One region of the Bradyrhizobium sp. USDA 4474 genome, then DNA from elsewhere that is predicted to be linked to it. Evidence: predicted binding sites of a transcription regulator. Region 1 holds the regulator's gene; each other region holds the start of a gene.
What was found. Region 1 encodes LexA, which represses DNA repair genes until DNA is damaged. Its sites were predicted from a motif close to TGTTCNNNNTGTGTTCNG; they were not measured.

Region 1 (7,139 bases):
TCCGCCGCCGGCCGACGGTCGCAATCCTCGCCACCGGCGATGAGCTGGTGATGCCGGGCTCGACGCCCGGCCACGGCCAGATCGTCTATTCCAATGGCTATGCCCTTCATGCTCTGGCTCGCAGCGAAGGTGCCGACACGATCGATCTCGGGGTCGCGGCCGATACGCTTGCCGCCACCACATCGGGCATCCGCCGCGCGCGCGAGAGCGGCGCCGACATCCTGATCACGACCGGCGGTGCCTCGGTGGGCGACCACGATCTGGTGCAACAGGCACTGAGGGACGAAGGTATCTCGATGGCGTTCTGGAAGATCGCGATGCGACCGGGCAAGCCCATGATGAACGGGCAACTGGGATCGATGCGCGTGATCGGCCTGCCCGGCAATCCCGTATCATCCTACGTTTGCGCTTTCCTGTTTCTGGTCCCGCTGATTCGCGCGCTGTCGGGGCGTTCGGTGGTTCATCATCGCCGCGAGCGCGCCGTGCTCGGCCGCGATGTCGGCGCCAACGATCAGCGCGAAGATTATCTGCGCGCGCGGCTGGCAGAGCGTGACGACGGCACGCTGGTCGCCGTTCCCGTCGATCATCAGGACTCCTCGTTGCTTTCGAATCTGGCTGCGGCACAGGCACTTCTCGTGCGCGCACCGTTCGCGCCGAAGGCCGAAGCAGGCACCGCTTGCGAGGTGCTGCGGCTGCCCGTCTGACCGCTTCGTTCGCGTGCGTTCCGCGAACTTCGTCGCGTTCACGGTAAATTAAGCAGTTGCGGAACATGTATCGAACATATAGTGTCCGTTCATGATTTGTTTCGAGCATGTAGCGGCTTATGGCTGAATTCAGCGTCTCGGAATTGAATGACATCACCAGGGGGATTTTGGTCGAGATGTTAACGCGCAAACAATACGAGCTCCTGCGGTTCATCAGCGAGCGGCTGAAGGAAAGCGGCGTGCCGCCCTCCTTCGACGAGATGAAGGACGCGCTCGATCTGCGCTCGAAATCGGGCATCCACCGCCTGATCACTGCGCTCGAGGAGCGCGGCTTCATCCGCCGTCTGCCCAACCGCGCCCGCGCGATCGAGGTGATCAAGCTGCCCGAGCTCCAGGCCGCCGCCGGCAGTCGCCGCGGCTTCACCCCGAGCGTCATCGAGGGCAACCTCGGCAAGGTGCGCATGACGTCGAGCCCGCCGGCGGATGAGGGCGAGCGTCCCGTCGCGGTGCCCGTCATGGGCCGGATCGCGGCCGGTACGCCGATCGAAGCCTTGCAGACCCGCAGCCACACTATCAGCGTTCCGCCCGACATGCTCGGCGCGGGCGAGCACTATGCGCTCGAAGTGCGCGGCGATTCCATGGTGGACGCCGGCATCCTCGACGGCGACATGGCCCTCATCCAGCGCAACGAGAGCTGCGACACTGGCGACATCGTCGTCGCCCTGATCGACGACGAGGAAGCCACCTTGAAGCGCTTCCGTCGCCGCGGCGCCTCGATCGCGCTCGAGCCAGCGAATGCCGCCTATGAGGTCCGCATCCTGCCCCCCAACCGGGTCAAGATCCAGGGCAAGCTGATCGGTCTCTATCGCAAGTACTGAGCGCCACGTTCTCGCGCGATCGGTGACTGCGATCAACGATTGGAGCGGACGATTGTCCGCTCCGGCTGGATAGACTTTCTGGTTCTGCACAGATTATCCCGCCACCTCTCCAGCCCTACATCCCCGGCATGCCGCAACGAAGCACACTCGCTTCGATGGGCCTCCAGGGAGACTGAGGAGAGAATGATGGGCAAGATCATCCTGAGCACCGTCACGATGACGCTGATCACAGCGTCCGGATCGCACGCCTTTGCTGCGCATGCGCAGCATCGCCTCGGCAAGGTGCCGCAGGCGACGAGCGCGCAGATCCGCGATGCCCGCAACGCCATCGAGCAACAGGCGCAGCCCGGCTGGCAATATTCCGGCTGGTCCGCGCCGGCCGGACGCTGAGCGCGAAGCCTCCCAAATGCACGGAGGCAAGCTTTGTTCCCAGCCGTTCGGGAAAGATAATGTGATTGCGGCTCGCGGATCGGAGCCGCAGATTTGCCTACAACCAAGCAGAGTCTTGCAGGCTTCAACTCTGATAGAGGCCGGCGCCTCCAGGACAGAGGCGCGGGTTGCTATCCCCGATGAGGAGCACCCGATGTGTGACTATAGCTTGCATGCCGTCGCGACGCGTCCCGCAGAAGTCGGCGAGACGATCGTCACGACAACGTTCCGCGGCACCTCGACGCGCGGCTTCGCCTCTGAAGCCGACATGTCGGTCGCGGTCTGCCTGCTTCCGGGAACGGAGCTCGCCTTCGCCGACAACGTCCGCTACGACAACAGGTGGATCTGGACCCGCACCATCAATTCCCGCGTAGGCAAGTTCGGCAAGGTTGATCCGCACATTCCCGATCGCCATCACGACGCGATCGAATTCCCCGATGGCAAATACGTGCTGGTGACGCAGCTCGTCGAAGGCCAGCGCGCAACCGTGCTGCAACTGCCCGTGACCCAGCCGCTCGGCGAGCGCGAGCACAAGCCGCAAGTGGCCGCCGACAGTCGCACGACGCCGCCACGCCTGCCGATCGGCTGAAGCGTCGATTCTAGTCCTCGGCCTGAAGGTCGGCCTCCGACGGCGTTGCGTCTTTGGTCCGCGGAGCTGCCGACCGTGGCTTGAGGGTTTGGCCGAAATCTGCATCGCCGGGCGCCACCGGCGACCAGGAGCGGTTTGCGCCCCTCGCTCTCACCGGCTGAACCGCAAAACCGTCACCGCGCTGTGTCAGCGCAAGCGCGCCCTGGCTCGCCAGACGCGGCCGATCGATCACCATTGCAGCGCAATCGGGCGGCGCAGGCCTCGCCGTCACCACCAGCGCTGCGCGGCTGCAATCGTCGGCCAGCGCGTCGATGCGCAGCGCCAGCGCAATCATGCGGCCGTCGGCAAGCGGCGTCACGCAGCCGGCATCGTCGCACGACACGCCGTCGCCGAGCGAAGCGCTGGCGGCATCGCGCGGGTCGGCGTCCGCCGCGAGCCACTCCTTGAGAAGGAAATTGTCCTTCTTCGTCCTGATCAGATGCAGCTGCCCATCCTTGCCGCGCACCGCGACGTTCTGGCCGTCGGCGGCAATGAGAATGTCGGGTTGCCGCACCGACAAGGCCCAGATCGTTGCGACCGCAAGCACGATCGCACCCGACCAGCGCAGCGGCGTGCGCAACAGCCCCATCAGGACAAGCCCCAGGCTCGCCGTCACCAGCGGCGCGGTGCCGAAGGCGCCGACATGGCCGATAGCCCCTGGCAATGCCGCCACCCAGCGGGTGACCACAATCATCCAGTCGATGCCGATCCCCATCAGCCACCAGAACACGCCGTCCAGCCCGAACGGAGCCGCGAGCAGTCCCAACAGCCCGGCCGGCATCACCAGCGCCGAGACGACGGGCATCGCACCGAGATTGGCGAGCACGCCGTAGGGCGTGACGCGGTGAAAATGGAAGGCGGCATAGGGCGTGGTCGCAAGCCCCGCGATCATGGAAGCCATGAACAGCATCGCGATCTCGCGGCCGCCCCACAGCGCAATCCGCGCCGTCGTCGAATGATCGGGCGAGGCAAGCAGGTTCGGCATCCCGATCTGCACCATTGCCACCAGCCCGAGCGTCGCCGCAAACGACATTTGGAAGCTCGGATGCACCAGCGCTTCCGGCGCAACCGCGAGCACGATCAGCGCCGCCACCGCCAGCGTGCGGAACGTGATCGCGCGACGGTCGACGATCACGGCAATCAGCACCACCGCGGTCATGAAGAACGATCGCTGGGTTGCGACCTCCGCGCCCGAGAGCAGCAGATAGAATGCGGAGGCCACCAGCGCCGCGGCCGCCGACCATTTCTTGATTGCGAATCCGGCCGCCAGCCCGGGGATCAGCGCCAACAGCGCGCGGACCGCGAAGAAGACGACTCCAGCGACGACCGCCATGTGGTAGCCGGAGATCGACAGCACGTGGCCAAGCCCCGAGACGAACATCGCATCGTTGACGGGCGTGGTGATCGCATCGCGGCGGCCGGTCAAAAGCGCGGTCGCGATTGCGCGGTTGTCGCCGTCGAGCACGGCGCGGATCCGCGCGTCGATCGCATCGCGCAGGCCCTGCATGAGCGCAGCATAGCGCAACTGCAATCCGCCTGACACCGGCGGCGTCACCGTCGTGATCGCCCCCATCGCGAAACCGGACGCGCCGATGCCCTGGAAGAACATGTCGCGCGAGAAATCGTAGCTGCCCGGCCGCAACGGCGACAGCGGCGGCATCAACCGGGCCTTCAACTGCACGAAGCTGCCGACATCGGGCGCCGTCCCCTTGCGCACGGAGAGGCGGACGCGCTCGAGCTTGACGTCGCCGCGCTGCGCCTCCATCGCGGTGACGCGCAGCACGAACCGGTCGGTGCGTTCGCGAATGTCGCGGGTCTCGACGAAGCCCGACAGCGACACGGAATAAAGCGGCTTTGCGAGCACGGCGTGGGCGATGCTTGCTGTCCTCCACGTCGCCGCAGCAAGACCGGCCGCAACCGCCGCGATCATGATCGCGGGTGCAAACCACCGGCTCCGCCGCAACAGAACCGCGCCAAGCGTCGACGCGCCCGCCGTCGCGACCGTCACCCAGAGCACCGGCTCATGGTCGGCGGCGAAGTACAGCGCGATGCCGCAGCCGAAGGCGATGGGGACCCATGGGAACAGTCGTCCAGCGCCGGCCTCGGCCTTCGCCCAATCACCCAGCTTTCCGGCGATCGACGACCAGACGCCGAAGCCTGCCGGCACAAAGCCGCCGGCCGACGCTGTTCGGCCGCTGCCGGGCCAGGTCCCGGCCATACCTTGCGAGGCACGTTGTGGCCGGCCCGGCTCCGCCATCCCTCAGCAACCCTGCGCTACGCTACTGCACGGAAGCTACCGGAACGTGCGGCGGCACGGATAGCGGCACAAATCGGGAACGAAGAGGCTTCCGCCCTACTTTTCCTCTTCCATCGTCACGGCGACATCGGCCTTGGCGGACAGCCGAACCTTGTTGCCCTCGACATCGGCAACCAGGCCCTTGTCGATGAAATGGTGGTGGCCCTTGTGGCTGCCCTCGCCGCTGTCCTTTTTGGTCAGCTTGATGCGATTGCCTTCGACCTTGTCGACCGTGCCGATATGGACACCGTCGGCGCCGATGACTTCCATATGCTCAGCGATGTTCTGCATGGTGGGATGCTCCTGTGGATCCACCTCAACCCGGCGCCCGCGCATTCGTTTCCAGCGCCGGAATGACGATGCCGTGCGCGGCGCGCCTGTCAGATCAACGGCGCCTTCGCCGAGGCGTGGTGATTGACGATCTTCCAGTCGCCGTCTTCGCGAATGATGACCCAGCTCATCTTGACGACGAGGTCAGGCCGTTCGCCCGCCAGGTCGAACGTGATGGTCGCGCCCATGTTGATCGTATCGGGCCCTGCCTGCGCCGCCTGCACCTCGGAGAACGCCGCGCTCGGCCTGCGCCAGCGCGGCAGGCCGTTGAAGTAATCGGCCACGCCATTCCTGCCCCGATAGAGCTTCGGGTTGGAGCCGAAGAAGAATGCGTTCTTTGAATAAAGCGACGACAGCGCAACCGCATCGAGGGTCGCGAAGCCGGCGCACCATTTCGCGATGATCGCGGAAACGGCGGCGTCGGCTGCACTGCACATCTTGCGTCCCTCAGCCCTTTGCCTCAGCCATTTGCCTCAGCCCTTGCCGACTTCCTTGGCGAACGTATCGCGCAAGCCAATGGTGCGTGAGAACACCGGCTTGCCGGGCGTGGAGTCCTTGTCGCGCACGAAATAGCCCTGGCGCTCGAACTGCATCGGTTCGATCGAATTGCTTTCCGCGACCGATGCCTCGATCCGGGCGTCGGAGAGGATCTCCAGCGATTGCGGGTTGAGGTCAGCGGCGAAGTTCGAGGCATCCGGGCTCGGGTTGGCGAAGAGCTGGTTGTAGATGCGGATCTCCGCAGGGACAGACGTTGCGGCCGGCAGCCAGTGCATGGTCGCCTTGACCTTGCGGCCGTCAGGCGCGTTGCCGCCCTTGGTCGCGGGATCGTAGGTGCAGCGCAGCTCCACCACCTCGCCCTTGTCGTTCTTGATCACGCCGGTGCACTTGACGAAATAGGCATAGCGCAGCCGCACCTCGTTGCCCGGCGACAAGCGGAAGAACTTCTTCGGCGGGTTCTCCATGAAGTCGTCCTGCTCGATATAGAGCTCGCGGCCGAACGTGATCTTGCGCGTGCCGGCGCTGGGATCGTCCGGGTGGTTGATCGCCTCGAGTTCCTCGCTCTGCCCTTCCGGATAGTTCTCGATGACGACCTTCAGCGGCCGCAGCACGCCCATGCGGCGCTGCGCGGTGCGGTTCAGCTCCTCGCGGATGCAGAATTCCAGCATGCCGACGTCGACCACGCTGTTGGCCTTGGCCACACCGATGCGCTTGACGAATTCACGCAACGCCGCCGGCGGCACGCCGCGGCGGCGCATGCCCGCGATGGTCGGCATCCGCGGATCGTCCCAGCCCGCGACATGGCCGTCGCGGACAAGCTGGGTCAGCACCCGCTTCGACAGCAGCGTGTAGGTCAGATTGAGCCGCGCCATTTCGTACTGATGCGGCCTGGACGGCACCGGCAATCTCTCAATGAACCAGTCATAGAGCGGCCGGTGGTCCTCGAACTCCAGGGTGCAGATCGAGTGCGTGATGCCCTCGATCGCATCCGACTGGCCGTGCGCGTAGTCGTAGCTCGGATAGATGTGCCATTTGGTGCCGGTGCGCGGATGGTGCGCATGCAGGATGCGGTAGAGCACGGGGTCGCGCAGGTTGATGTTGCCGGCGGACATGTCGATCTTGGCCCGGAGCACGCGCGCGCCGTTCGGGAATTCGCCCGCCTTCATGCGACGGAACAGGTCGAGGTTCTCCTCCACGCCGCGGTCGCGAAACGGCGAGTTCTTGCCGGGTTCGGTCAGCGTGCCGCGCGACAGCCGGATCTCTTCCTGGGACTGATCGTCGACATAGGCGAGCCCGTCGCGGATCAGCTGCTCCGCCCATTCGTACAGGCGGTCGAAATAATCAGAGGCATAGAACAGGTTCTTGCCCCAGTCGTA
Region 2 (7,139 bases), 4.7 Mb from region 1:
ATCCAGCGGCAGCCGAGCAGATGCGGGAGAAGGAGCGCGCCATGGAGATGATCCCAATCCCAATGCGAGAGCACGATCGGAAGCTTCTCGGCTCGATCGACAACGAATCTGGATGGAAAAGTGTGGCGATTGAAAGAGATCGGAAATCCGACATCGAAGTGCAGAATTGCATTACCGCCATCGTCGCACAGAGAAATGAAATTTGCCTGGCCAACATCCCTGACCCGGATGGATGTCGCTTGTGGCAGGTCTTTGAGGATGGCTGAGACTTCGGCGGGCGTCGCCGGGGGCGGAAGTGCCGCACAGGCCGTAGCGAGCGGCTCCGGCAATACCAGCCGCGGGGCCGCTGCGGCACCTAGGGGTTGGGGCCTTAAGGGGTGCGGTGGCGCCTCGCCGGGAGTGTTGAGCAGCCGCGCGAACATCAGAACTCCCCGGGCATGCATCGAATAACCATTACCCTCGAGTTGAGCATGCCATGCCGGCAGACCATGGCCCTTGGGCCTGAGCTCGAGATGAAACCAATCGCCTGGCTCTGGCGTTGCGCCCGCAAAGCGATCAAACCGAGCCGGCGTCGTCACCACACGCAGGAGTGCAAACGGCTTGGTCTGTCCAGCACGAAAGCCGTTCAGGAGCTCTGGTCCGCTCGCGTCGACATAATCGGCATCGATGCAATCAAATTCGAAGGATACGCGGCGATGCGGGCGCGTGCTCAATGAATCCACCCGCGACACGCGGGCGTATAGTCTCCTATTGGGAAACTCCGGAGGATCTGGCGGGATATCGAAAAAGAAGAAATCGAAGATGGCCTCCTAATATCAAGCGCACGCCCCAGACGACCCTGGTCATATTTTCATAGCGGGCAGACGGTCAGCTCTCCGTTCCAGGCTCGTCCGAGAAGGCCTCGAGATAGAGGCCCTCGATCTTCGTGACTTCGTCTGGCATCAGCTGGGAGAATTCATTTTCACGAGCGCGCTTTGAAAGCCGCCCTTCATTCTGCTGCAAGAATCCAAGGAGGTTGTTGAGGGTCCGCTCCGGCATATCGACCATGTTTTCGACGCCCGCCCGGAACGTATCGAAACTCCGTAAGAACCGGGTTTCCCTCGGAAGATCCTGTTCGATGGTCCTCTGCACGCATTCGTACAGGAACTCCGCATGCGGCGTTGCATCGAAGAAGCGGTAAAAGTCAGCGGTATCGTTCAGGACCTTGACGTTGCCTTGCGGAGTCGGCTCCCATTCTATGCACGTAAGCAATCTACTCGAATAGCTTTCCAACACGTCCTTGTATTCGCCGATCTTGTCGAGAATGGCTGCCGAAACCGGAAAATGGATGCCGGCAGGATTGAAGCCGCGCCGTCCCAGAACATGGTGCATCAGGTATCGGTGAATGCGGCCATTGCCATCCTCGAATGGGTGAACGTAGACAAATCCGAAAGCCAGCACGGCGGCGGCGATGACAGGATCAAGCTCATTTTCCGCCGCCTGATCGAAGGCGATCAATCCGCGCACGAGGGGGGCAATATCTTCGTGGCGTGCGCTGATATGATCCGGAATGGGTCTTTGCGTCTCGCGGTCATGCTCGCCGACAAAGCCACCTTCGTTGCGGAAGCCGAGCTTTACGAAGCGCTCATCACCGATGACGATCCGCTGCAGGCGCAGAAACTCCGCCTCGTCGAGCGGCGCCCGTCCTGCTTCGCCGATGACCTTGCCCCACCGCTGGATGCGATCCTGTGGCGGTCTTTCTCCTTCGATGACGTAACTCGACTTCGAGTCCTTGAGGAGAAGGAAGGCGGCGGTTCGCGCGAGCAGATCCTTCGGGACCTGGCTCACCACGACGCGGGCGCGCTCCTTGAGGTCCTGTGCAACAAATTCCGTCAGCACTTGGGTCTTGAAAACGAGCGGGCAGAAGTCCGATGTGCCTGGCAGATTATTACGGACGCGATGCCGTACCGAATTCTGCCCAGAACTCGCATACTGGAGTTCGGTATCGACGGCGTCGACATAGGAGACCTTGTCTGCTGTGGGCAGATTAAGCTCACGCCCCAACAACCATTCATAGAGAAACCAGATGCGGCGCGTGTAGAGTCCGGTCGGCTTCTGCTTCACAAGGTCTGCAATCTCGTCCTCCTTCACGGTGAGGAAGAGTCGCTTCAGGATGGCAAGGTCTAGTCCTTCGTTCTTGAGTGCGAAGGTGAGATGTCCCTCGAGGCTGACGTCCGGCGCATGACGTGGCGTGTAGATGCGCCATCCACTTTGCTCGAGGATGCGGTGCTTTGTGCCGGTGGCGGAAAGCAAGCGTGGTATCGGGACGGACAGCCGGTAGGCGTCAATTAGTGCTGCGTAGCCGGCGGGGGTCGCGGACTCTGGCAGCCTTCGATCATGAAAAACGCTCACAGGGCCTGAAAATTGTAGCGGCATTGGCTCAATCCATGAAAAACGTTCTCGGCCGTGAATTTCGTTTGCCATCTCGCCTTCCGGCCGAAATTAGATCTCACACCATGAAAAAGCTTCCCGCAAGCTAAATTTTACGAAAAATATTCACGTCACCCGAATTGCGGCATCGGACTTGGGCGAGTGAAGACCCTCAACAAATCGAAGAGCCGCCGCGCTCGACCGCGCAATACGCTAATTGCATCGTTGTCACAATTAAAAGTAGAATTTCTGACAAAAGTGCAGGATTCTTAACGGGATGCGACATAATTGGAAGAGAATCGCAGATTGCCAACGTTCTCCATTTGTTCTAGGGTGATTTATGGCCTCCCTTACTGAGCAGGAGTTCGAAAGCCTGCGCATTGACCAGAGCGTATTTCATATCGTCGGCCCCGGAGAGGAACACTTGCAGCTGCTCACGGCTTTCGATGCCGGCCAACACGCGCCCTTTTTCCTGGGCCGTGCCGGATCGGTCAACAGTGGAAATCGATACGAATTCATGGCGGACTCACCGGTGCGGGCGCAACTCGCACGGATCGGCCGGGATAAAGCAACTTTCCAGGAGGAAAGCGAGAAGCTCGCAACGGCGTTCAATGAAGCTCACGACAGCACGGCTGTCGGCGCCTTCCTGATCTTCTCGCTATCCTGCTCGAGCGGCCGGCTGTTTGCCCTTTTGAAATTCGAGGACGAGAAGGTTCTTACCTACGACTACGATATCAGCCGCGGACGTTCGGGAAAGCCCCGGCCGACCTTCGGCGAAATCGAGCGGACCTTTGTTCAAAATCGCAACGCTTTGCAGAAAGCCGCGCTCATCAAGCTGCGCAAAGACGGCGACGAAATCTGCGTTGTCGATCGTCAGAATCCGCAGCGGCCTGCGGCTTATTTTGAGCGATTCTTGCTGGTGCGGCGCCAGCGAACGGAGGAGGAACTGACCAAGGCAATCGTCGATGTCACGCGCAACATTGCCTACAAGCACAAAGACATCCTTCCGCAGGGCACCATGAAAAATCTGGCGCAACGCCTATTCGATGCCAGCCAGTCAGGTGGTTCAGTCGACGGCGAAAGCGCTCAAAATTGGCTGAAAAGCATTTTCGGACCGCTGCCCGACGACAGCCCGGTCGTGACCGACTTCAAGGCAAGGCTGAAACGTGAAGGAATGGCAGGAGAATCGTTCGTCCTCCAAAAGAACGCGATTCAGGCGCCCAGAAACCGCCGCGTCGAGACGGCAAGCGGGGTCAAACTTACCTTCCCCGTCGGTTTGACGCCGTCCGTAATTTCGGTGAATCCCGACAGGGGCGAGATCATCATCAAGGACAAGATCACACTCGATGACTTCGAGCTCAACACATCTGCTCGAACGCGTTCGTGAGCTAGTCGCGAACGGCACCTCGGCGGACGAACGTGTTGACGCCCTTGTGTTGCGAGGGCGGCTGCCGTCCGCCGGTGCGCAGGTGGCCTGGCTCGCCTTCGCCGACGAAGTCCCATCGCCGTTCTCATCATTGCAAGTTTATAATCCGGCCTTGGGTGGCGATCTCGTCACGGCGGATGTCTTCGATGCGACACGCGAGGTCGTGATCACGCTTGGAAAGCCAGCCGCCCCAGCTTGCGCCTTCTTTATTTTCCAATCGAGTATTCCACATTATTTGACGCAACGGTCTGTCCTGCCCCGTCTCGCGATCGTCGATTTCAATTCCACACAGGCATTTCGCGCGCGAGGACTGGAAGTCGCTTCATGGGATTTGGCGCAGCCGGTTCCGCCTCCGGAATCCCTGCTTGGTCGCATCGACCCCACTCGCTATGTACGCGACTTTGTTCCGGATCGTGAGGTCGTCACCGATCTCAATCCCTGGATGCTGGTGGCCGCACCGGCAGCTTCATCGCCAGGGTATCAATCATGGGAAACGGTGGCTGCGCGCAGATTGTTAGGCGGGGACGGATGTCGAGGCACGCCACCTGCTCTTTTCCGGCGAGTTGGCTCGGGCGAGCCGTCCTCAGCAGGATCTTGTCACGACATTGGACCAAGCGCTCGAGGCGGCTAAGGCAGCCTATGAAGCTCACGTCCAATCGTCGAGCCGCGAGACTCTGAAGGCGCTGGCCGATCTCCGCAAAACGGTTGTTGATGAAACACAAAAGGTCGCACAACGAGCGCAGGATCTTGCGGCGACACTCTGGCGCGACTTGGCCGTCTCGGCGGCGCCTTTCATATTGAAGATCGTGGGTGACGCGGCCAAGACGCCTGGTCCTCTCATCTCTTCCCTGTTCTATTTTGCTGCCGCAATATTCGTCGGTTTGTCATTCGCGTTACAGTGGCGGATCAATGGGGCGTTTTTCGAATGCCAGGCTTCTTCCCGGCGGAGCTGGATGCAGAGCCTTTATAGCTACATCTCGGTTCGCGAGCGGGAAGAAATCGCGGAAACGCCGATCGAACAAGCGATGAAAAACTATCGTGAGACCCGCGGCGTCCTGCTTGTTGTGTATGCGGTGTTGGTCATCGCTCTCGTTGTCGCCGGCGTGCACACCTTATACGATGCAACGCCCCCACCTTCGAGCCCCGCCGCAGGCGTCGCGCCAAGCCCAGTACCAGTTGCGCCACTTCCGGCAAAGCGGCCGTAATTTCGAGAAACTTCTGTAATTTGAGGGGTACGATCTACGCCGCGAAAGAAATCGTCTCTCTTGAACGACCTGGTCAGCGATTCCATAATCTCGTCGCCATCTTGGAGCGCATGTTCGCGCACCAGGACGGAGTTACCGTCGCTTCCTCTTTAAGGTTGACAAGGACACCGGTCGGCTTCGTGACATGACGTGGTGATTATCCGTCGTGCCCATCACGGGCCGAATCTGACCACCATTGAGAGCAGGGAGCAAGGGCGAAAGGTAGGAGTTCCTCAGAGCGAGGCCTTCGCCAAAAAGTGCGAAAAGACTGGAATTCACCACGGAATCGTAGTTGCCGCCAACGGTTTTACGAGCACGGCCCGCACCAAGGCCAAGGCACTGAACCTGACGTGCATGGAGTTGGCTGAGGCGGAATCCTTTGATTGGATTCGCACTTGTCACAATCGTTGGCTTGTTCCACAACTTCACCGCGATCGAGGGTCGCGTTCGCGTGATGGAAGCGAGCAAAAGGTCGCGAATCCATCCACGGTCTAAGAGGTGCGAGCTTGGTGGAGCTGCCCGATGCCTTTCTCGCACCCGAGGTATCGCTGGCCGGGCTACATTTTGCATCGGAGCATGAGGACGGTCGCGGCTCTCTGACTATCTCAACCTGCGGCATATTTCTGCACGTTGTTCGTCGTAAAGAAGCGTTTTGGCGTGAACGTCGCCTCTGGCGAAGTCCTGCCGACAAGTCCAGGCGGAGTAGAGATTCCGCGCTGGTCGATAAAGTCGGCCAGAAGATCTGACGCAGTCGAAACTCACTTCAACTTCGGCGGTCCAACGCCGCTGCCGTAGAGAGATAAGATTGTGGAATACCTAAAGCTGTTAGTTGAGGTCGTGAAAGCCGCGGCCTGGCCAATCTCAGCCGTCTGGATCGCCTACTATTTCCGCGATGCGATCGTCGCCCAGCACAACGTCGATCATTCGCATGATCACCACGACGCTCCGTGTACTCACGGCTTGTCCAAGACAGAAACCGACGCGCTCCTGGCATAGAATCCTGCTGCCAGTGGGCTTTAGCTCGCGGCTTCAAGGTGCGCCTGGACTGCGGCACGCCGGCACTCAGCGATGCGGTTCGCTGCTGCGATCGCGGCTAATGCAAAGTGTGGACATAATACTTGGCCGGGCTTGCTGCTCGCATCGCAATCAGACCGGCCGATCAGTCGATCTTGGGCAAGTATTAGGCAACCGCCCAAGCTCGTCACTTATGTCATTTATAGATCGATTCGACTGCTCACCGCTGATTTTGTTGTATCTTGAGATTATCCAACAGCTTCGATCCTTCACTAAAGGACCTCGACCAGGATCGCTCCGCCAAGTCTAGATAGCTTTTCAGCAAATCGGAGGCACTTTTGACCTCGGCAACGCCTTTTAGAAAATTGGCGTGATCGTGCAAAGAGGAAGCAGTCAATCTCAATCCGTCCTGCAAAATCGCCGTGAAGAAACTTGTCGTTGCTTCGATCGACTTCTGCCATTCTGGAAAGACGAATGAAGCGCGCGTGGCGGCCGTCGACTCTCTAGTGTGCTCGGTCGCGCCACCTGGCCCAGCGGCCGATGCTTGGGCCGCTTGCGGCACTTGTTGTGTACGGCGTTTCTCGTCTTCGGCTATGCTCGCTGCCATTGGATCTCTCATTTCTGACCATAGGTTGTAATTGGTTCGGCGGCTCAATTCCCTCCGATCCTCAGAGGGTAACACGATCTCCAATATGGGATAGTTACCTCTCTTGGTAGGTTAGGTCCACGGACTGACTTCAGACGACACACAATGTGAGCATGCTAGCGGCGGAGTTTTAGCCCGGCAGGCTCCGTTAGGTACCTGCCTGCCACTGAGTTTTCATCCAGCAGCGGCTAGAGCCTCTTTTTTGCTGTAGCGAGACCGAACTTTGGACAACCCAGAACTAGAGTTTTGCGCCTCTGTCACATTGGCGGGCTGGTTGCGCCGACGTGGTTGTGCAGCAAAATCGGCGGTCGATTGCCGATCGCGCCGTAGGCGCCGTTCTTCGTTATAGTATCTGGCCAAGTCTCCACTTTTCCTGGGCGTCCGCAAGGGACAGGAACCA
Region 3 (7,139 bases), 5.5 Mb from region 1:
CAGCCGAGCGCCGTTTCACTGGACGTGTTCCTGCCCGACATGCTCGGCTGGACGGTGTTGAGCCAGCTCAAGCACAACCCGCTGACGCGCCACATTCCCGTGCAGATCATTACCCTCGACGAGGATCGCCAGCATGCGCTGGCCCGCGGCGCGTTCTCCTTCGTCAACAAGCCGACGACGACCGAGGGCGTCGCCGCGGCGCTGACCCAAATCAAGGAATATGCGCGTCCCAGGCGCAAGCGGCTCCTGATCGTCGAGGACAACGCAGCCGAGCAGCTGTCGATCCGGGAGCTGCTGCATCACGACGACATCGAGATCGTCACCACCGACACCGGTGCCGGCGCACTCTCGACGCTGCGCGAGGTGCCCTGCGATTGCGTGGTGCTCGATCTCAGGCTGCCCGACATGAGCGGCTTCGAGGTGCTGGACCAGATCCGTCGCGACGATGCGCTGTCGAACGTTCCCGTGGTGGTGTTCACCGGCCGTGAACTCTCCGCGGAAGAGGATGCCGAACTCCACACCATGGCGCGCAGCATCGTGGTCAAGGGCGTGGAATCGCCCGAGCGCCTGCTCGACGAGACCGCGTTGTTCCTGCATCGCGTGATCACGGAGCTGCCGGTCGAGAAGCAGCGCATGCTGGAGAAGCTGAATAGTTCCGACGAGGATCTGATCGGCAAGACCGCACTGCTCGTCGACGACGATGCCCGCAACATCTTCGCGCTATCGAGCGTGCTGGAGCGCCGCGGCATGAAAGTGCTGACGGCGACCACCGGCCGCGAGGCGGTGACGCTGGTCGAATCCAACCCTGAAATCGCCATCGTGCTCATGGACATCATGATGCCGCAGATGGATGGCTATCAGACCATCGGCGTGATCCGGGAGAACCCGGCGTTCCTGCGCCTGCCGATCATCGCGCTGACGGCGAAGGCGATGAAGGGCGACCGCGAAAAATGCCTGGAGGCCGGCGCCTCGGATTATCTGGCAAAGCCCGTCAATACCGATCAATTGCTGCTTGCAATCCGCATGTGGCTGCATCGCTGAGTGGGATCCGCGAATGGACCATGAAAAGGTCAATATCCTCCTCGTCGACGACCAGCCGGCCAAGCTGCTTGCTTACGAGGTGATCCTGAAGGAACTCGGCGAGAACCTCGTGATCGCCTCGTCAGGCCGCGAGGCGCTGGAGGTGCTGCTCAAGACCGAGATCGCGGTGATCCTGGTCGACGTCTGCATGCCCGAGCTCGATGGCTTCGAGCTCGCCGCGATGATCCGCGAGCATCCGCGCTTCCAGAAGACTGCGATGATCTTCATCTCGGCGATTCAAGTCAGCGACATCGACCGCTTGCGCGGCTACGAGATGGGCGCGGTCGACTACGTGCCGGTGCCTGTCATACCGGAGGTGCTACGTGCCAAGGTCAAGGTGTTTGCCGAGCTGTACCGCAAGACGCGCGAGCTCGAACGGCTGAACCAGGATCTCGAGGATCGCGTCCGCGCCCGCACGGCTGAGCTCGAGAATTCCACCGCAAAGCTGCGCGAGAGCGAAGAGCGTCGCAGCATGGCGATCGCTGCAGGCAAGATGGGATCCTGGGATTGGGATTGGATCAACGGCGACTGGATGTGGGACGAGGGCCAGTACCGCATTTTCGGCGTGACGCCGGAGACCTTCAACGTCACCTCGGCCAGCGTCCAGGCACTGCTGCATCCCGACGACGCCGACCAGTTCAGCCGGGCCATTGCCGCCTTCAACACCGGCACTCACGCCTATGAAGGCGAGTTTCGTATCCGCCGGCCTGATGGCGAGGTGCGCTGGTGCGTCGGCACGGCGGCCGCAACCGTCGATCCCAACGGCCGCGTCGTGCGGGTGAGCGGCGTCACGGTCGACATCACCGAACGCAAGCGCGCCGAGGAGCGACAGAACCTGCTGGCGCGCGAGGTCGATCATCGCGCCAAGAACGCACTCGCGCTCGCACAGTCGATCGTGCGCCTGACCCGCGCCGACGAGGTCAAGGCTTATGTCAACGCGGTCGAGGGCCGCATCAACGCGCTCGCGCGCGTGCACACCATCCTGTCGCTGTCGAGCTGGCGGGGCGCCGAGCTATCGAGGCTGATCGAGGAGGAGCTTGCACCCTACTCGGTGGGCGGACAGATCAAGTTTGCGGGCCCGGAGGTGCAATTGCTGCCGGCGACGGCGCAGACACTGGCGCTGGCGCTGCACGAGCTCTTCACCAATTCGGCGAAGTATGGCGCGCTCTCGACACGGTCGGGACGGCTCACGATCGGCTGGCAGGCCGAGAACGATCTCCTCACCTTGACTTGGGAAGAAACCGGCGGTCCCCGGGTCAGAGCGCCGAAAGCGCGTGGCTTCGGAACGAGAAGCCTGCTGGCCAGTGTGGAATCCCAACTCGGCGGACAGGCGCAATTTGATTGGCGTCCGGAGGGCCTGTTGTGCCGCCTCGACGTTCCGTTGACGCGCAAGAGCGCGGCAACATCGGAAGCGCAGGACAAGTTCGAAGCCAGCGACTCTCTGGAGCTTCAGCGCGCCTCCGGTTAACGCGACGCAGCGAGTTTCAATCGCGGCATCGGCCGCGGCTCGTCGGCGACGCGCCCCTCGAGCCAGGCTTCCGTCTGCGCAAGATCGCGCAAGGCCGTCGCATAACGGCGGGCCGCGCTGCGCTCGGCACCGCGCGGCAGCTTGCGCGCCTTGCGCAGCATGTCGGCCGCCGCGTTACGGTACGCCAACGAGCGATAGAGAAAGACCACTTTACCCATATCAAATGTTCCCGTGTTGACGGTGATCCATCTTCGCAAGGCCCGGATGAACGCCGGATGAAGCGGGTCATGACAATTCTTTCACGGGGCTGGAACCCGCGATCGTCGCTCGCGTTTGCCTGCCAGTTCGAGCGGCAGAGCCATGCGCGCAAAAAAATCGTCGAGCCTCATCTCTTCCACCGGCGTCATCAAGTTGATGACGCACGCGATGATGGGCGCGGCACTCGGTCTTGCATTCACGCTCGCGCTCATCCTGGCCAATCCTGCGGTCGCCGAGTTGCTGAACCAGAGCGGGCGTTCGGCGGCATTCGTTTTTGCCGCGACTCTGGTGACGACGTTTGCGATTGGCGCAGCGCTGACGGGAATTGTATTCATCCTCAGCGAGGACAAGCAATCTTGACACTTTGTTCGGAACTCCTGCGACCGAAAGCGGTTGGCTGCCTGCGTCAATTCAACTCAGGGAGTTCCTTCACATGAAGACGATCAAGCTCGCTCTTGCCGTGATGCTGGCAACCGGCCTCGCCGCCGCGCCGTTCGCCGCGCAGGCCAAGTCGCACAAGAAGCACCATTCCTCCATGTCGCAGACCACGACGGGAGCGAACATGAAGAAGAACGTTGCTCCCGACGCGTCGGGCCAGGGTGGCGCCGGCCCCGGCAGCGACCAGGGCGGCAGCATGACCAAGCCCCAGAACGGTACGAGCAAGTAAGCGCCGCAATAGGAGCCCCGCGGTGACGCGGGGCTTTCCGGCCGGACGTCCCTTAACGCCACATCGTCGGCGTGCGGGTCAGTGCGCGGCGGCCGACCTGTTTCAAATCCTCGAGAGAGCAATCATCCTCGCGCGCGGCTGCACGCAAGCTCGCGGCGACGCGCTCGCGCAACGTCGTATCCCCCGGGGGAATGTCCGCGCAGACTTCATCGAGCACCGCCTGCAGCGCGGCGGTCATGTCGGCATGCGGCATGGACGAGCTCCAGCATGTCGCGTTGCGCGACTGCTTTAGCTGCGTCGGATGTCAGTGATGTTAAGGCAGCCGCCGGCGGAGGCTGTCTTCACGAGGTGGTCAAGCCTGGCCCGCTTGCGCATGATCAGGATCTGGGCCGCAGCATCGTCGAGGCCCTCGCGCTGCAACTGCCGGATCGCGGAGCCCAATTCGAGGATCTCGGCGCGCAGTTTCAGAATCCGGTAGGTGTCCGGGTCTTCCTCCACCACAAGCCTCCATCCAGCACATGCATCGTCTGCTTCAGCGCGGCGCAGCCACGCTTGCCGCCTTGCTCTCGCTCTTCGGCGGACGAAGGCGCACCCGGTCACGGCTGTCGGGCAACACCTCGCCGCCGCCTGCGGCTTTCCATTCGGCGATCAGCAGAGTGATTTTCCGGCGCAGATCCATCTGCGCCTGAACCCGTTCGGTGCAGTCTCGATCGCGATTGACGAGATCGCGCACGGTCGCCTCGATATCGGCCATCTCAAGCCTCAAGGCCCTGATTTTGCGTCGAATTTCATTAATTCGGTTGTCCATGGCTTGTTAGAACAAAATAAGAACATATAGTCAAGCCACGAATTCGAGATGGAGAGCGGACATGCAGGTTCACGGTAAATATGAGGCCAAGGCTTTTCTCATGGATCAGATGACCCGGGCCCAGGGGCTGCGGCTGAAACGGCTCAGCGAAGAGGCCTATCAGCCAGCCCAGTACGATCGCGCTCTGTCCTTTGCCGAAGCCGCGCGCCGCATCCAGGTGCTGGAGGCGGAAATCGAACTCGCGAACTCCTTCTGAAGCGCGACCCGCGCCGTTGGAACGTTGCGTCAGCAATACGGTTCTTTCCTTGGGCCAAGGGAGAGAGTTGATGGCACGCAAGGCAAAGAAGCGCCGCTACTCACGCAGTGCCGGCAGCGACGTCGAGCGCGAAATGCGCCGTTACAAGAAGGGAACCGCCAAGAGCGGACCGGGCGGTCGCGGCGGACGCGTGAAGAGCCGCAAGCAGGCGATCGCAATCGGTTTGTCCGAAGCGCGCGCGAAGGGCAAGAAGGTCCCGAAGAAGGCGTCGAAGCGGAAGACGTCCAAGAAGAAGACGTCCAAGAAGGCGACCAAGAGAAAGACGACCAGGAAGAGCTCGAAGCGCAAATCCAGCAAGCGATGACGCGGCGTCAGATCATGCTGCCAGGCATGAAGCAGCGGATCGAAACACCGAACACAGTCTTGACCGGCCACACCATGGTGCGGCCGGCGCGGTTCGGCTCGGTGATCACGGCTTCATCGGGGACCTCCACCCACTCCCCGTCGAGACGGACTCGATAGTGCCCATTGTGGGACTCCCAATCGGGGTCGGCCACAGCGACGCCGTCGGCATCGGAGCAGCACGGACCAAGATGGCTGCGCAGGCTGTCGAACCAGGGCTTGAGCGGCGAGTCGGTGAAGCGGCCGTCATCGCGCCCCGAGGCGCTTCCGGTCCACAGCACAAGCGGCGCTACGAGCAGCGCAAGCTTCAGCGAGAGCTTCAATCGATCCATGTCGGCACCGATCAAATGCGAACCGCCGGTCGGTTCCACAAAACAGCCGGCCGTGACGTTTCACTCTTGCAATTCACCTCGGCGGCTTCATTGCAGCCGAAGCACAACACACTATTCCGAAGTCTGACTTGCGAACGCGGCTTTTTCGGGCGAACCGGTCACCATTGCTGCCGTTAACGAGAATGTTATCGGTGCCCTGTGGGTATCTCGCGCGCGCGCACGAAAAAGGCGGCCCACAGGCCGCCTTTTGACTTTGCCATCGAGAGCGCGAGGCTATGCGAGCGGCACCGCGACGAAGTGGGTCGCCTCCGCGTTCTTCACCTGCAACAGCACGCTGTGCTTGCCCGACGATTTGGCCTGGGCCAGTTCGGAGCGAACGTCGCCGACATTGGCGACCGCCTTGCCGCCGACATTGAGAATGACGTCGCCGGTCTGGATGCCATGCTGTGCCGCCGGTCCCTGCGGGTCGACTTCGGTGACCACGACGCCCTTCTGGCCTGCACCCTGAACCTCGCCGGCCGGCGCCAGGCTGAGGCCGAGGCGCGGCGTGCCGGGGGCCTGCTGCGTTTTGCCCGCGTCGGCTTTGGCCTGTTGTTCATTCGGCAGCTCGCCGAGCGCAAGTGTCACGGTCTTGCTGTCGCCGTTGTGGAGGACGTCGAGCTTCACCGATGTGCCCGGCGCCAACCCGGCGATGGTGCGGGCGAGATCGCGCGAGTCCTTGATCGCCGTGCCGTTGACGGCGGTGATGACGTCGCCCGCCTCGATGCCGGCCTTCGCCGCCGGGCTGCCATCCTGCGGGTTGTCGACGATCGCACCGCGCGCCGCCTTGAGGCCGAGGCTGTCGGCGATCTCCGCGGTCACCGGCTGCACCTGCACGCCGAGCCAGCCGCGGGTCACTGCCCCCTTGTCCTTCAGCTGGGCGACGACGAGCTTTGCAGTCGCGGACGGAATATCGAAACCGATGCCGACCGAGCCGCCCGACGGCGAATAGATCGCAGTGTTCACGCCGATCACATTGCCGTTCATGTCGAAGGCCGGACCGCCGGAATTGCCCTTGTTGATCGGCGCATCGATCTGGATGAAGTCGTCGTAAGGACCGTTGCCGATATCGCGGCCACTGGCCGAGACGATGCCGGCCGTCACGGTGCCGCCGAGGCCGAAGGGATTGCCGACAGCGACCACCCAGTCGCCGATCCGCGGCTTCTGATCGGAGAATTTCACGAACGGGAAGTTCGTCTTGCCCTCCACCTTGATCAACGCGAGATCGGTCTTCGGGTCGGTGCCGACCACCTTCGCGGTGTAAATCGTGCCGTCGTCCGTCGTCACCTGCACCGACTCGGCGTGGTCGACGACATGGTTATTGGTCACGGCATAGCCGTCTGCGGAGATGAAGAACCCGGAGCCCTCGCCCGTGATCACCTGGTGATGCTGGTGCGGCATGCCATTCATCCCGCCCGGGAAGCGGAAGCCGAACTGCTCGAACGGCGAATCCTCGTCCTGATCCATCCGGTTCTGTTGCAGCATCGCGCTCTTGTCGTTGTCGCGGTCGATCTTCACCCGCACGGAGATGACGGCCGGCTTGACCTTGCTGACGAGGTCGGCGAAGCCCGGCGGCGTCGCTGCGCTGTCAGCTGCCTGCGCCGGCGAAATCAGGGAAGTCACGCCGAACGGCGTTGACGCGGGAGAAGCAACCAGCACGGCCACGCCAAGCGCGGCCACGGTGCCGAGCAGCGCAATCCGGCGCGGCTTCAGAATCCTACGGGTCCTGGTGGTGTCGGAATTCTCGCGATGGGTCATGTCGAAATCTCCATGTTGGGTAAGTCGCCTTGCACCCAACATGGAGATCGTCACCTTACGACGTCCCGTCC

Region 2: a site for LexA is predicted at 2,723-2,740, ahead of ACVW16_RS24270 (nucleoid-associated protein). Genes of this name have one in related genera too.
Region 3: a site for LexA is predicted at 4,289-4,306, ahead of ACVW16_RS27855 (DUF3072 domain-containing protein). Genes of this name have one in related genera too.

The regions. Positions count from the first base shown of each region.
Region 1 covers NZ_JBSRZJ010000002.1:91,273-98,411, forward strand. Annotated here, with positions in the region: gene ACVW16_RS02095 (molybdopterin molybdotransferase MoeA) at 1-704, shown strand, start outside; gene lexA (transcriptional repressor LexA) at 881-1,582, shown strand; gene ACVW16_RS02105 (hypothetical protein) at 1,769-1,972, shown strand; gene ACVW16_RS02110 (hypothetical protein) at 2,166-2,600, shown strand; gene ACVW16_RS02115 (ComEC/Rec2 family competence protein) at 2,611-4,896, opposite strand; gene ACVW16_RS02120 (DUF2171 domain-containing protein) at 4,993-5,226, opposite strand; gene ACVW16_RS02125 (nuclear transport factor 2 family protein) at 5,316-5,702, opposite strand; gene ACVW16_RS02130 (glutamine--tRNA ligase/YqeY domain fusion protein) at 5,739-7,139, opposite strand, start outside.
Region 2 covers NZ_JBSRZJ010000002.1:4,750,028-4,757,166, reverse strand. Annotated here, with positions in the region: gene ACVW16_RS24280 (metallo-hydrolase/oxidoreductase) at 1-713, opposite strand, end outside; gene ACVW16_RS24275 (Fic family protein) at 868-2,415, opposite strand; gene ACVW16_RS24270 (nucleoid-associated protein) at 2,750-3,796, shown strand; gene ACVW16_RS24265 (hypothetical protein) at 3,756-4,466, shown strand; gene ACVW16_RS24260 (hypothetical protein) at 4,441-5,040, shown strand; gene ACVW16_RS24255 (restriction endonuclease) at 5,230-5,574, shown strand; gene ACVW16_RS24250 (hypothetical protein) at 5,586-5,825, shown strand; gene ACVW16_RS24245 (hypothetical protein) at 6,314-6,700, opposite strand; partial or broken gene ACVW16_RS24240 (IS3 family transposase) at 6,997-7,139, opposite strand, start outside.
Region 3 covers NZ_JBSRZJ010000002.1:5,577,506-5,584,644, reverse strand. Annotated here, with positions in the region: gene ACVW16_RS27895 (HAMP domain-containing protein) at 1-1,041, shown strand, start outside; gene ACVW16_RS27890 (HWE histidine kinase domain-containing protein) at 1,055-2,548, shown strand; gene ACVW16_RS27885 (hypothetical protein) at 2,545-2,766, opposite strand; gene ACVW16_RS27880 (hypothetical protein) at 2,909-3,166, shown strand; gene ACVW16_RS27875 (hypothetical protein) at 3,240-3,473, shown strand; gene ACVW16_RS27870 (hypothetical protein) at 3,526-3,726, opposite strand; gene ACVW16_RS27865 (hypothetical protein) at 3,762-3,971, opposite strand; gene ACVW16_RS27860 (hypothetical protein) at 4,006-4,227, opposite strand; gene ACVW16_RS27855 (DUF3072 domain-containing protein) at 4,343-4,537, shown strand; gene ACVW16_RS27850 (DUF6496 domain-containing protein) at 4,608-4,901, shown strand; gene ACVW16_RS27845 (hypothetical protein) at 4,909-5,271, opposite strand; gene ACVW16_RS27840 (Do family serine endopeptidase) at 5,545-7,068, opposite strand.